One region of the Streptomyces sp. NPDC091377 genome, then DNA from elsewhere that is predicted to be linked to it. Evidence: riboswitches for the same ligand, from Rfam matches in the RefSeq annotation. Region 1 holds a riboswitch; the other holds the start of a gene.
What was found. Region 1 has a riboswitch for glycine ahead of gcvP (aminomethyl-transferring glycine dehydrogenase). Riboswitches for the same ligand answer to the same signal wherever they lie in the genome.
Positions count from the first base shown of each region.

Region 2: linked by a shared signal. The riboswitch ahead of gcvT (glycine cleavage system aminomethyltransferase GcvT) and the one ahead of gcvP (aminomethyl-transferring glycine dehydrogenase) in region 1 are both predicted to bind glycine.

Region 1 covers NZ_JBIVUE010000035.1:9,658-16,283, forward strand. Annotated here, with positions in the region: gene ACIQNG_RS38115 (DNA polymerase IV) at 1-659, shown strand, start outside; gene ACIQNG_RS38120 (PRC-barrel domain-containing protein) at 1,062-1,433, opposite strand; glycine riboswitch at 1,547-1,640, shown strand; gene gcvP (aminomethyl-transferring glycine dehydrogenase) at 1,809-4,694, shown strand; gene ACIQNG_RS38130 (DUF1707 domain-containing protein) at 5,045-5,608, shown strand; gene ACIQNG_RS38135 (amino acid transporter) at 5,723-6,626, opposite strand, start outside.
Region 2 covers NZ_JBIVUE010000011.1:43,160-49,785, forward strand. Annotated here, with positions in the region: gene glyA (serine hydroxymethyltransferase) at 1-1,207, opposite strand, end outside; gene gcvH (glycine cleavage system protein GcvH) at 1,230-1,610, opposite strand; gene gcvT (glycine cleavage system aminomethyltransferase GcvT) at 1,795-2,913, opposite strand; glycine riboswitch at 3,090-3,185, opposite strand; gene ACIQNG_RS23545 (AAA family ATPase) at 3,406-4,074, shown strand; gene ACIQNG_RS23550 (enhanced serine sensitivity protein SseB) at 5,355-6,158, shown strand; gene ACIQNG_RS23555 (enhanced serine sensitivity protein SseB C-terminal domain-containing protein) at 6,275-6,626, shown strand, end outside.

The sequences.
Region 1 (6,626 bases):
AACGCGAGACGAAGTCGGTGTCGGTGGAGGACACCTACGACGTGGACATCCACGACCGGACACGGGTCGGTCTTGAGGTGCAGCGGCTGGCCGACCGGTGTGTACGGCGCCTGCGCGCGGCCGGGCTGTCGGGGCGGACGATCGTGCTGAAGGTGCGGAGGTACGACTTCTCCACGCTGACCCGGTCCGAGACGCTGCGGGGGCCGACGGACGACCCGGCGGTGGTGCGGGAGGCGGCGGCGCGGCTGCTGGAGTCCGTGGACAGCACCGGTGGGGTACGACTGCTCGGGGTCGGGGTCAGCGGGCTCGCCGACTACACCCAGGAGGACCTGTTCGCGCAGGCGGCAGGGGAGCCGACGGAGGAGGCCGGGGCGGACCACGAGGAGGAGCGGGCCCGGGAGGAGGAGGCCGAGCAGCACGCCGAGCGCCGCTGGCCGGCGGGGCACGATGTGCGGCACACCGAGCACGGGCACGGGTGGGTGCAGGGCAGCGGGGTCGGACGGGTGACCGTGCGGTTCGAGACGCCGATGTCGCAGGCACCGGGGAGAGTGCGGACGTTCCGGGTCGACGATCCCGCGCTGGAACCGGCGGAGCCGCTGCCTCTCACGGAGCGGGGGGTTGTGGAGGCATCCGGGGCGGGGGCGCTGGGTGAGGGGTGAGCGTGGAGGGGGTGGGAGCGGCACGGGGGCCTGCCGGGCCGGGGTGGGCGTGAGGGAAGGCCCAGGGGAACGGGCCACGGGCACGGGTCCGGGGAAGACACGGGGTGGGGAGAGAACCGGCCGGTCCGGGACGGGTGAAGGGTGGCTGGGCCCGTGGACGGGCGGGGGGCGGAGTCGAGCGCGGTCCGACGTGTTTCAGGGGTGCGCACCGGTCCACCTCGTGGCGGGTGCCGCCCGGAGGGGAGCCGCGGTCTTGGTGTGGAGGGTGCCGTTCATGGCCACGCGCGAGGGGCCTTCGGTCAGGACGTGTGTGGTGCGGGCGGCGTGGTGGCGAGCCGGGCAGGGCTCCGGGGCCTCCGGGTGGGCCGAGCGGGTGAAGCGAGGGGAGGGGCCAGGGGGAGGTCAGGGGTCGTCCTGGCCGGCGATTTTGCCGAAGTCGTGGTCCGGTGCGGGCGAGGGGGTGGTGAGGTCGAGGCCGTAGTGGTGGTAGAGCTGGAGTTCCTGCTCGGGGGAGAGGTGGCGGCCGACGCCGAAGTCGGGGGCGTCCTTGATCAGGGAGCGGTCGAAGGGGACGTGCAGGGTGCCCTCGATCAGTTCGCTGGGCTCCAGGGGGACGAAGGCGTCCCGGCTGAAGAGTCCCGTCCTTATGGCGGCCCACTCGGGTACGCCGGTCGCGTCGTCGAGGTAGACCTCGTCGATCGTGCCGATCTTGGTGCCGTTGCGGTCGAACGCCTTGCGGCCGATCAGGTTGCGCGGATCGATATCGGTCTGCACGGTCCCTCCACGAGGTCGCAACTCATCCGTAAGCACTACGAAAGAGCACATTGGGGAAGGCGGCCACTCGAAGGCCCGTTCGTGGACCGCGCTGGTAGGCTGACAGCGGCTGCTGACCCCGTGCGGGAGAGTCCTCCGGGTCACCGGAGGCGCCGAAGGAGCAAATCCTCCCCGGAATCTCTCAGGCCCCCGTACCGCACGGACGAGGTCACTCTGGAAAGCAGAGCGGATAGCGACGGCTTCCGCTCTCACCGACGGTGAAAGCCGGGCGTAAGTCCGGTGAAGCTCTCAGGTTGAGATGACAGAGGGGGAGGCCGTCGGGGCCCCGTGCCGTGGTGCCCCTCGAAGGTCGCGTCAGACCAGGAGGCCTCCGCAATGACCGCCCATCGTATTCCGCTCTCCGCGCTCGAACAGGGCATCCCCTTCGAGCAGCGCCACATCGGGCCCGACCAGGAGGCGCGGGCCAAGATGCTCGCGCAGGTCGGCTACGGCTCCCTCGACGAGCTGACGACCGCCGCGGTCCCGGACGTGATCAAGAACGCCGATGAGCTGGAGCTGCCGGGCGCGCGGACCGAGGCCGAGGTGCTGGCCGAGCTGCGCTCCCTCGCCGACCGCAACCAGGTGCTCGACTCGATGATCGGGCTCGGCTACTACGGCACCTTCACCCCGCCGGTCATCCTGCGGAACGTCATGGAGAACCCGTCCTGGTACACGGCCTACACGCCGTACCAGCCGGAGATCTCGCAGGGGCGCCTGGAGGCGCTGCTCAACTTCCAGACCATGGTCGCCGACCTCACCGGGCTGCCGACCTCGGGGGCCTCGCTGCTGGACGAGGCGACGGCCGCCGCCGAGGCGATGGCGCTCTCACGGCGGATGGGGAAGAACAAGAACGGCCTCTTCCTGGTCGACGCCGACGCGCTGCCGCAGACGATCGCCGTCATCCGGACCCGGGCCGAACCGACCGGGGTCGAGGTCGTGGTCGCCGACCTGAGCGACGGCATTCCGGCCGAGGTCGCCGGGCGGGAGATCAACGGGGTCCTGGTGCAGTACCCGGGTGCCTCCGGGGCCGTACGCGACCTCAGGCCGGTCGTCGAGCAGGCGCACGAGCTGGGCGCGCTGGTGACCGTCGCCGCCGATCTGCTGGCGCTGACGCTGCTGACCTCGCCCGGTGAGCTGGGCGCGGACATCGCGATCGGCACGACCCAGCGCTTCGGTGTGCCGATGGGCTTCGGCGGACCGCACGCCGGGTACATGGCGGTGCACGAGAAGTTCGCGCGCAGCCTGCCGGGCCGGCTCGTCGGCGTCTCCGTGGACGCGGACGGCAACAGGGCGTACCGGCTCGCGCTCCAGACCCGTGAGCAGCACATCCGGCGCGAGAAGGCGACCAGCAACATCTGTACCGCCCAGGTGCTGCTCGCCGTGATGGCGGGGATGTACGCCGTGTACCACGGGCCGGAGGGACTGCGCAGCATCGCCCGCCGGACCCACCGCTACGCCACGATCCTGGCCGCGGGGCTCGCCGCCGGCGGTGCCGAGGTCGTGCACGGCGCCTACTTCGACACGGTGACCGTCAAGGCCGAGGGACGGGCCGCCGCGATCGTCGCCGCCGCGCGCGAGCGGGGGGTCAACCTGCGGCTGGTCGACGCCGACCATGTCTCGCTCGCCTGCGACGAGACGACCACCCGGACCCAGCTCGGCGCCGTGTGGAGCGCCTTCGGGGTCGAGGCCGACCTCGAGGCGCTGGACGCCGCCGCCGAGGACGCCGTACCGGCCGCCCTGCTGCGCGGGGACGACTACCTCACGCACCCGGTCTTCCACCAGCACCGCTCCGAGACCGCGATGCTGCGCTATCTGCGCCGGCTCGCCGACCGGGACTACGCCCTGGACCGCGGGATGATCCCGCTGGGCTCGTGCACCATGAAGCTCAACGCGACGACCGAGATGGAGCCGGTGACCTGGCCGGAGTTCGGTCAGCTGCACCCCTTCGCGCCGGCCGGGCAGGCACAGGGGTATCTGACGCTGATCCGTGAGCTGGAGGAGCGGCTCGCCGAGGTCACCGGGTACGACAAGGTGTCGTTGCAGCCCAACGCCGGGTCGCAGGGCGAGCTGGCCGGGCTGCTGGCGGTGCGCGGCTACCACCGGGCCAACGGGGACGAGCAGCGGACCGTGTGTCTGATCCCGTCCTCCGCGCACGGCACGAACGCCGCGAGCGCGGTGATGGCCGGTATGAAGGTCGTCGTCGTGAAGACCGCCGAGGACGGCGAGATCGACGTCGAGGACCTGCGGGCGAAGATCGAGAAGCACCGCGACGAACTGTCCGTGCTGATGATCACCTACCCGTCCACGCACGGTGTGTTCGAGGAGCACGTCGCCGACATCTGCGCCCAGGTGCACGAGGCGGGCGGACAGGTGTACGTCGACGGCGCCAACCTCAACGCGCTCGTCGGGCTCGCCAAGCCGGGGCACTTCGGCGGCGACGTCTCGCACCTCAACCTGCACAAGACCTTCTGCATCCCGCACGGCGGCGGTGGCCCCGGGGTCGGCCCGGTGGCCGTGCGCGCACACCTTGCGCCGCATCTGCCGAACCACCCGTTGCAGCCGGCCGCCGGTCCCGAGACGGGCGTGGGCCCCGTCTCGGCGGCGCCCTGGGGCTCCGCGGGCATCCTGCCGATCTCCTGGGCCTACGTCCGGCTGATGGGCGGCGAGGGGCTGAAGCGGGCCACACAGGTGGCCGTGCTGTCCGCCAACTACATCGCCAAGCGCCTGGAGCCGCACTACCCGGTCCTCTACACCGGGCCCGGCGGGCTGGTCGCGCACGAGTGCATCATCGATCTGCGCCCGCTGACCAAGGCCACCGGCGTGAGCGTCGACGATGTGGCCAAGCGGCTGATCGACTACGGGTTCCACGCGCCGACGATGTCCTTCCCGGTCGCCGGGACGCTGATGATCGAGCCCACCGAGTCCGAGGACCTGATCGAGGTCGACCGGTTCTGCGAGGCGATGATCGCGATCCGTACGGAGATCGAGAAGGTCGGGTCGGGGGAGTGGCCGGCCGAGGACAACCCGCTGCGCAACGCCCCGCACACCGCCGCCGCGCTGGGCGGGGAGTGGGAGCACGCGTACGCGCGCGAGGAGGCCGTGTTCCCGGCCGGGGTGTCCACCGCGGACAAGTACTGGCCGCCGGTACGGCGTATCGACCAGGCGTTCGGCGACCGGAACCTGGTGTGCTCGTGCCCGCCGCTGGACGCGTACGAGGACTGAGTGACGAGGACTGAGTGACGGGCCTGAGTGATGAGGGCTGAGTGAGGGGGGCCGAGTCACAAGGGCCGAGTGACCAGGATCGAGTGACCAGAGCTGGGTGGTCAGGGCCGAGTGACCAGGGCTGGGTGGTCAGGGTCGAGTGACCAGGGCTGCGTGTCGTACGGCCTGACGCAGGTCGTAGGGAGGACCCCGTGCCGTACCGGCGGCGCGGGGTCCTCGTGTTCTCGGGGTGGGTGGCCGAGAGGGGTGGGGACTGTCCGAGCGGTGGGCTACCTTTGAGGAGTAACGCGATATAGCGTTAGTTCATCCAGGTGTGGGGAATCGGGGTGAGGGCTTTGTCGGCTGAGGCCGTGCCGACCCGGACGGGGTCGGAGCTACGGGTGTCGCACGCGGAGCGGGACCGGGTGGTGGAGGTGCTGACGGTCGCGGCGGGCGACGGCCGGCTTACCGCGGAGGAACTGGACGAGCGGGTGGGGGCGGCGCTGGTCGCCCGCACCGCCGGGGAGTTGGCGGTGCTGACCGCGGATCTGCCCGTCAGTGAGCCGGAGACCAAAGACATGGTCCGGATCGAGCAGGAGGGCAGCTCGACCTGGCGCGGCGACCGCTGGACGGTTCCCAGAGCGCTGCACATCGATTCGACCTGGGGCAATGTCTCGCTGGACTTCACCCAGGCGGTCATCGCGCACGACACCCTGCGGATCGACCTCGACATGACCGGAGGTGCGCTGCGGCTGCTGATCGGGCCGGGCATGGTGGTCGACACCGACGGACTCGTCAGCGACTACTCCATGGTCAGGACGCGGACATCGAGGGACGACACGGGCGGTCCTGTGCGGCTGCGGATCGAGGTGACCGGGCGGTTGACGTACGGGAAGGTGCTGACGCGGGGGCCGCGCAAGGGGTTGTTCCGGTGAGGTCGGCCGGGGGTCGGCACGGGGACTGCTGAGCGGGGTCCCGGACCGGTGAGGGCACTCCGGCGGACCGTCCGGGCGTTGCCGTCGGGCCGGGCGGACCTGCGCGCGTCGGCGTCAGCTCGTGTGGACATGCGGGCGGCGGGAGCGGTCCGGTTCCGCCTCGCGCAGGACCTCCCGGGTCACCGGGGCGACCTCGCCCTGGCCGAAGAGGAAGAAGCGGAGGAAGTTGGCGAAGGGGTTGCCCTCGGTCCACTCGAAGTAGATGTGCGGGATACGGCCGGTCGTGTCACGGATGTGGAGCAGCAGTGCGGCCAGGGCGTTGGAGACCGTGGAGGACTCCAGGGTCAGGACGCGGTAGCGGTGGTGGAGCACCTCGCCGTGCACGGTGACGACGGACTCGAACTCCGAGGGGTCGGTGACCGTGACCTCCACGAAGACGAAGTCCTCCGGGCCCGTCACCTCGCTGTCCGCGCGGATCTGCTCGATCTTGGCCCGGTACTCGGCCAGGTCCCTGCGGCCCGGTTCATGGGCGATGAGCCGGATCGTGCGGCTGGCGACGTCCCGGACGAACCGCTCCGCCATCGGGTCCAGCGTCACCGCGCTCACCCGCAGTTCGAAGGCACGGGTCAGCCGGGACACCAGAGAAAGGATCATGATCCCGGCGATGAAGCAGGCGCCGATCTTCACACCGTCGGGGCGTTCGATGATGTTCAGGACGGTGGTGTAGAGGAACACCGTCGCGATCACCGCGAAACCGATGAACCAGCGCCGCTGACCGGCCCGATGGGCGGCGATGGTGACCGCGATCGCCGCCGAGCTGATCAACACCAGGACACCGGTCGCGTAGGCGCCGCCCTGCGCGTCCACGCTGGCGTCGAAGATCCAGGTCACCAGAAAGGCGACCAGCGTGAACACGATGACCATCGGGCGGACCGCGCCCGCCCAGTGCGGGGCCATGCCGTACCGGGGGAGATAGCGCGGCATCAGATTGAGCAGCCCGGCCATCGCGGACGCGCCC
Region 2 (6,626 bases), on a different contig from region 1:
GCAGCGACCCCGCGTCGTACGACGGCTTCAGCGTCTGCGCGATCACATCCGCCACCTCGGCGAAGTCCTCGGCGGTGAAGCCGCGGGTGGCCAGCGCCGGGGTGCCGATGCGCAGACCCGAGGTGACCATCGGCGGGCGCGGGTCGTTCGGGACGGCGTTGCGGTTGACCGTGATGCCGACCTCGTCGAGCCGGTCCTCGGCCTGCCGGCCGTCCAGCTCCGAGTTGCGCAGATCGACGAGGATCAGATGCACGTCCGTACCGCCGGACAGCACATCCACCCCGGCCTCGCGCGCGTCCGGCGCGGTCAGCCGCTCGGCGAGGATCCGGGCGCCGTCGACCGTACGCCGCTGGCGCTCCTTGAACTCCTCGCCCGCGGCGACCTTGAAGGACACCGCCTTCGCGGCGATCACATGCTCCAGGGGGCCGCCCTGGAAGCCCGGGAAGACCGCGGAGTTCAGCTTCTTCGCGAACTCCTTCGTCCGGGCCAGGATGATCCCGCCGCGCGGACCGCCGAGGGTCTTGTGCGTGGTGGAGGTGACGACATCGGCGTACGGCACCGGGTTGTCGTGCAGCCCCGCCGCGACCAGACCGGCGAAGTGCGCCATGTCGACCCACAGGTACGCGCCGGTCTCGTCGGCGATCCGGCGGAACTCGGCGAAGTCGAGCTGGCGGGGGTACGCCGACCAGCCCGCGATGATCACCTTCGGGCGGTGCTCCTTGGCGAGCCGCTCGACCTCGGCCATGTCGACCAGGCCGGCGCCGTCCACGTGGTACGCGACCACGTCGAACTGCTTGCCGGAGAAGTTCAGCCGCATCCCGTGGGTGAGGTGGCCGCCGTGCGCCAGGTCCAGGCCGAGGATGGTGTCCCCGGGCTGGGCCAGCGCGAACAGCGCCGCCTGGTTGGCGGAGGCGCCCGAGTGCGGCTGGACGTTGGCGTACTCGGCGCCGAACAGCTCCTTGACCCGGTCGATCGCGAGCTGCTCGGTGACGTCGACGTACTCGCAGCCGCCGTAGTAGCGGCGGCCCGGGTAGCCCTCGGCGTACTTGTTGGTGAGGACCGAACCCTGCGCCTCCATGACCGCGACCGGGGCGAAGTTCTCGGAGGCGATCATCTCCAGCGTGGACTGCTGGCGGCGCAGCTCGGCGTCGACCGCGGCGGCGACCTCGGGGTCGAGCTGGTGCAGGGGGGTGTTCAGGGCAGTCATCGGTTCAGTGACTCCTCGGTCCTCAGCCGGCGGAAAAGGCGGTGTACTCGTCGGCGGAGAGCAGCTCGGCCGGCTCGTCCGTGATCCTGACCTTGAACAGCCAGCCGCCCTCGAAGGGGGCCGAGTTCACGAGCGCCGGGTCGTCCACGACGTCCTGGTTGGACTCGACGACCTCGCCGCTGACCGGCGAGTAGAGGTCGGAGACCGACTTGGTGGACTCCAGCTCGCCACAGGTCTCACCGGCGGCGACCGTCGCACCGGCCTGCGGGAGCTGGGCGTAGACGACGTCGCCGAGGGCGTTGGCCGCGAACTCGGTGATGCCGACCGTGGCCACACCGTTCTCGTCGGTGGCCGACAGCCACTCGTGTTCCTTGCTGTAACGCAGTTCCTTGGGGTTGCTCATGACCTGAATTCTCCTGTACGCGGATGACTGCTGAAAAAGCCGGGAAGAGCTGGTGAGGGCGCCGAGCCTGGTGCCGAGCAGGGCGCCGGGCAGAGCGCCGGGCGGAGCCGGGAGGAGCCGGGAAGACCGGGAGGACCGGGGAAGGGCACTCGGGCGGGGAGCGCGCCCCCGGGCCGGCCGGCCCTTACTTCTGGCGCTTGTAGAACGGCAGCGCGACGACCTCGTACGGTTCGTGGCTGCCGCGGATGTCCACCCCGACCCCGGCCGTGCCCGGCGCGGCGTGCGCGGCGTCGACGTACGCCATGGCGATCGGCTTGCCCAGGGTGGGGGAGGGGGCGCCGGAGGTGACCTCGCCGATCACCGTGCCGTCCGCGACCACCGGGTATCCGGCGCGCGGCACCCGGCGGCCCTCGGCGACCAGGCCGACCAGCACCCGCGGCGGCTCGGTCGCGGCCCGCTCGGCCGCCTCGGCGAGCGCCCCGCGCCCGACGAAGTCGCCCTCCTTCTCGAACTTCACCACCCGGCCCAGCCCGGCGTCGAACGGGGTGAGCGCGGCCGTCAGCTCATGCCCGTACAGCGGCATGCCCGCCTCCAGGCGCAGGGTGTCCCGGCAGGACAGCCCGCACGGCACCAGACCGGCCCCGGCGCCCGCCTCGGTCAGCGCCTCCCACAGCGTGACGGCGTGCTCCGGCTTCACGAACAGCTCGAAACCGTCCTCGCCGGTGTACCCGGTACGGGCGATCAGCGCCGGGACCCCGGCGACCGTGCCGGGCAGCCCGGCGTAGTACTTCAGGTGGTCCAGGTCGGCGTCGGTCAGCGACTTCAGGATGCCCGGGGACTCCGGGCCCTGGACGGCCAGCAGCGCGTACGCGTCGCGGTCGTCGCGGACCTCGGCGTCGAAGCCGGCGGCCCGCTCGGTGAGGGCGTCCAGCACCACCTGGGCGTTGGAGGCGTTGGCGACCACCAGGTACGACGTCTCGGCAAGGCGGTAGACGATCAGGTCGTCCAGGATGCCGCCGTCGGCCTGGCAGATCATGGTGTAGCGGGCCCGGCCGACGCCGACGCCGGCGATGTTGCCGACCAGGGCGAAGTTCAGCAGGGCGCCGGCCTGCGGGCCGGTCACCGCGATCTCGCCCATGTGGGAGAGGTCGAACAGTCCGGCCCGGGTGCGGACGGCGAGGTGCTCGTCGCGCTCGGAGCCGTAGCGCAGCGGCATGTCCCAGCCGGCGAAGTCGGTCATGGTCGCGCCCAGCGAGCGATGCAGGGCATCGAGTGCGGTGCGCCGGGGTTCGGCACTGCTCATCGGCGGTCTCCCAAGGGACGGGGAAGGCGAGGTCGGGTCCTTGAGGGCCCCCGTTCGGGTTCCCCAAGATCCTCCCCATCTGTCATCGGAACCTGAGAGGTTCGCCATGACCGGGCACGGTCACGGTTTGCACCTTGGGTGGGGCCGCGCGGCGGCGGCCCGCTTTTCAGATGTGCCTCGCCCGCGCGGTACGGGGCCTGAGAGATTCAAGGGAGGGACTTGCTCCTTCGGCGCCCCGGTGCAATGTCCGGGGACTCTCCCGCGCGGATTCAAACGGCCGGTATGCAGTTGGCGGGCTCATCATTGCACGCATCTCTGCGGCGGGGGAGGGGGAGCCTCACGGGGGGTCTCGCACGACACGGTCGAGGGACAGCGCTCTGTAGCAGCCTTGTTGCGCGATGCGTACGGAAATACGAGACACCGCGAATTACCTTCTCTTTACACTCGACGGGGAGGGGATCTCGTGAACCGCCCCAGGGGAGGACGATCACGGTGAACAGGATCACGGCGTACGCGACCACGTCCGGCGTCGCGCTGCCCGAGCAGCCGGGTGCCCCGGCCCGGGAGGCGTGCGCCGCGCCGCCCGCCCCCGTCGTCCGCGACTTGCGCGCACGGGGCGGTCGCAGCCCGCGCGCCCTGCTCTTCGGCCCCCGCGACCTCGTGGTGGTCACCGGACTGCCCGGCAGCGGCAAGTCGACCCTCATGAAGCGTGCGGTCACCGCCGCCCGGATCGACTCCCAGGACAGCCGGGACCGCTGGGACCGCCGCGTCCCGCGCTTCCTGCCGTACGCGGCCTACCGCCCCCTGGTCCGGCTCGCGCACTACGCCGGACTGCGCCGCGCCCTGCGCACCGGCAAGGGTGTGGTGGTGCACGACTGCGGCACCCAGGCATGGGTGAGAGCCTGGCTGGCCCGCGAGGCCCGTCGCCGGGGCGGCATGCTCCACGTCCTGCTGCTCGACGTCACCCCCGAGCAGGCCCTGGAGGGCCAGCGCGAACGCGGCCGGGGCGTGTCCCGCTACGCCTTCCGCAGGCACCGCCGGGTGGCGGCCCGCCTGACCCGCCGGGTGGAACGCGGCGACCTGCCCGGCGGCTGCGGCTCCGCAGTCCTCCTGGACCGCGACGCGGCCAACACCCTCCACCGAATCGGCTTCACAGGCTGACCCTCGGAGCGACGGGGGCGGCGGGCCTGCCGGGGCGGCGGGGCCTGCGGGGTGCCGGGGGCTGCGGGCGCTGCGGGGGTGCCGGGGGTGCCGGGGGCTGCGGGGGTGCAGGGCCCCGGGCCTCCCGGGCGCCTCGGGCCCGCCGGGCTCAGGGTCTCCCGGGCTCCTCGGGATCCCCGAGCCCCCTGGCCGCCGAGCCCCGTGCCCCCCGGGCCCCGGGATCCCCGAGCCCGCCAGGATCCCCGCGCTTCCCGGGCCCCCGGGCCCGCCGGGCTGCTCCCCGACCCTGGCTCCGGGTCTCCCGGGCTCCCCGGTCCTCCGGCCCCCGGCCCTCCGAGGGGGAGCGGCCCGTCGGGCTCAGGCTGGCCGACCCGGTCCACCGGACCCGCCCAGGCCCGCGCCCCGGCTACCCCCGCCCCTCGGGGCCCGCACCTCGGCGAGCGGCCCCGATTCCGCGGCACGGTCGTCAGGCCAAAGACCGGCGCCCCGCCCCAAGGCCCACCCGCCGGGCCGGACCCAGCCGTAGCGCTCGGGCCTTGGGCGCCAAGCTTCCTGGGGCGGCCGTCTCGGTCTGGCTGGTGGACGCCAGGTCTCCGTGGCCGCCGCCGAGCCGGGAGGTGCGTCCCGCGCCCAGGCCCACCCTCGCCGTCTCCAGACGCCGCGTCGGGGGTGAGTGACTCCCATCGAGCGGTCAGGCGGTCGGGTCCCTGGCGTGCGTGCCGGGTCCCGAAGCTGATCGCCTGGTTCTCCGGGGCTGATCGGCCGGTCCCCGGGGCTTGGTGGCCGTCCTGGGGCCTGAGCCGCCCGCCCGGCTCGGGACAGTCGACCCGGCCGGCACCGGCGGACGGTCGGCGGGACTAGAGGATGGCCGGCCCGGTCCCGGGGACGCCCAGCCTGGTCCGGGGTGGCCGCCCCCCCAACGGGGAGTCGTCCGGAGTCGAAAGAGTCGCCCGGTCAGGGGAAGCCGTCCGGAGTCGGGGGAGCCCTCCGGCCCAGGGAGTCATCCGGAGCTGAGGGAGCCCCCAACCAGCGGAGCCCTCGAGTCGAGGCAGCCTCCCGATCAGGGGAGCCCCCCCCAGAGCCGAGGCACCCCCAACCATGGCGCCCCCCAGACCCAAGTCCCCCCCCGCCAAGTCCCCCCCGCCAAGCCACCCCCCGGCCCAAGCCCCCCCGGCCCCCCCATACCCCACACCCCCCACCCGCCCCCGCGCCCCCTCCTCACCCGCTAGCCTTTTCAGTTCGGAGCAAGTGGTACGTGGTACTCGGCAGGCGGTAGGCAGATGGACTTCCCGGCGGACCTTCCCGCGGACTTCGCGGCGGGGGCTCACCCGCACGCGCACGGCGGCTGGCCCGGCAATGAGCTGGAGGAGGTGCTGTCGGCCTCCCTCGGGGTGCCGACGGCGGGGGCGCGGATCGTGGAGGTGCTCGGCCGCAGCTTCCTGTGGGTGCCGCTGCCCAGCGGCGGCGGCCCGCACAGCGGCCCCCTGGATCTGCCCACCACGGAGATCGAGGGCCAGGCGTACGTGCCGGTGTTCAGTTCGGAGCAGCAGTTGCGTCAGGTCGCCGGCGCGCAGATGTCGTTCACCGTCGCGCCCGCCGTCGAGTTCGCGCGCGGACTGCCGCCGCAGGCCGGGATCGTGGTCAACCCCGGCGGCGTGGTGGGGCTCCCGCTGCCGCCGCCCGCCGTGGCCGAGCTGTGCCGGGCGGGCCGCACCCCGCTGGACGGACCGGCGGGCGGCGGCCGGGTCCGGCTCTTCGAGCCCGACTGGCAGGACGACCCGGTCGACTTCCTCGCCGCCGCCGCGGCCGAATTCGCCGCGCTGGGCGTCGTCCTGACGGCCCGCCGCTGTCTGGCCGTCGTCGAGACCGAGGCCCCGGCCCTCTTCGTCGGCGTCGAACTCACCCAGGGGGAGGGCGACCTCGGCGGCGACTTCAGGGAATCGCCGCTGGAGGCCCTGGAACGCGCCCTGACCGCGCACCCCGTGACCTGGCCGGTCAACCTGATCCTCCTGGACGTGGCCCAGGATCCGGTGGCCGCCTGGATGAAGCAGCAGGTACGGCCGTTCTACCAACGGGCCCTGTGAACCGCGAGCGGCCGGAACCCACCGCACTCGCGCGACGGCACCAGTCCCGGAGTCGCCGCGCGGCCGTAAACTAGGGTCACGGTCGAAGAGGGCGTAACGAAGGGGCGGTAAACCCAGTGAGCACCAGCGGCACTGCCGCAACCGGCCAGGTCGAACACACCCTGCGTCAAGTGTCGCCGGGTCGCTATGACACCTACGAGGCCCTGCTGCGCGCCCTGGCCACCCCCTCCGCCGGTCAGATCTGGATGCTGCTGTGGCACGGCCAGTCCGGCTCCCCCGACGCCCAGTACGGGAACATGGAGGTCGACGGCCACGCGTACGCCCCCTGCGTCACCTCCGCCCAGGAGCTGTCGGCCAGCGGCTGGAACCGCTCGTACGAGGTGGTCGAAGGGCTCGACGTGGCCCGCACCCTCTACCCCGACCACTACGGCCTGTGGCTCAACCCGCACGCGCCGGGCGGCGGGGTCG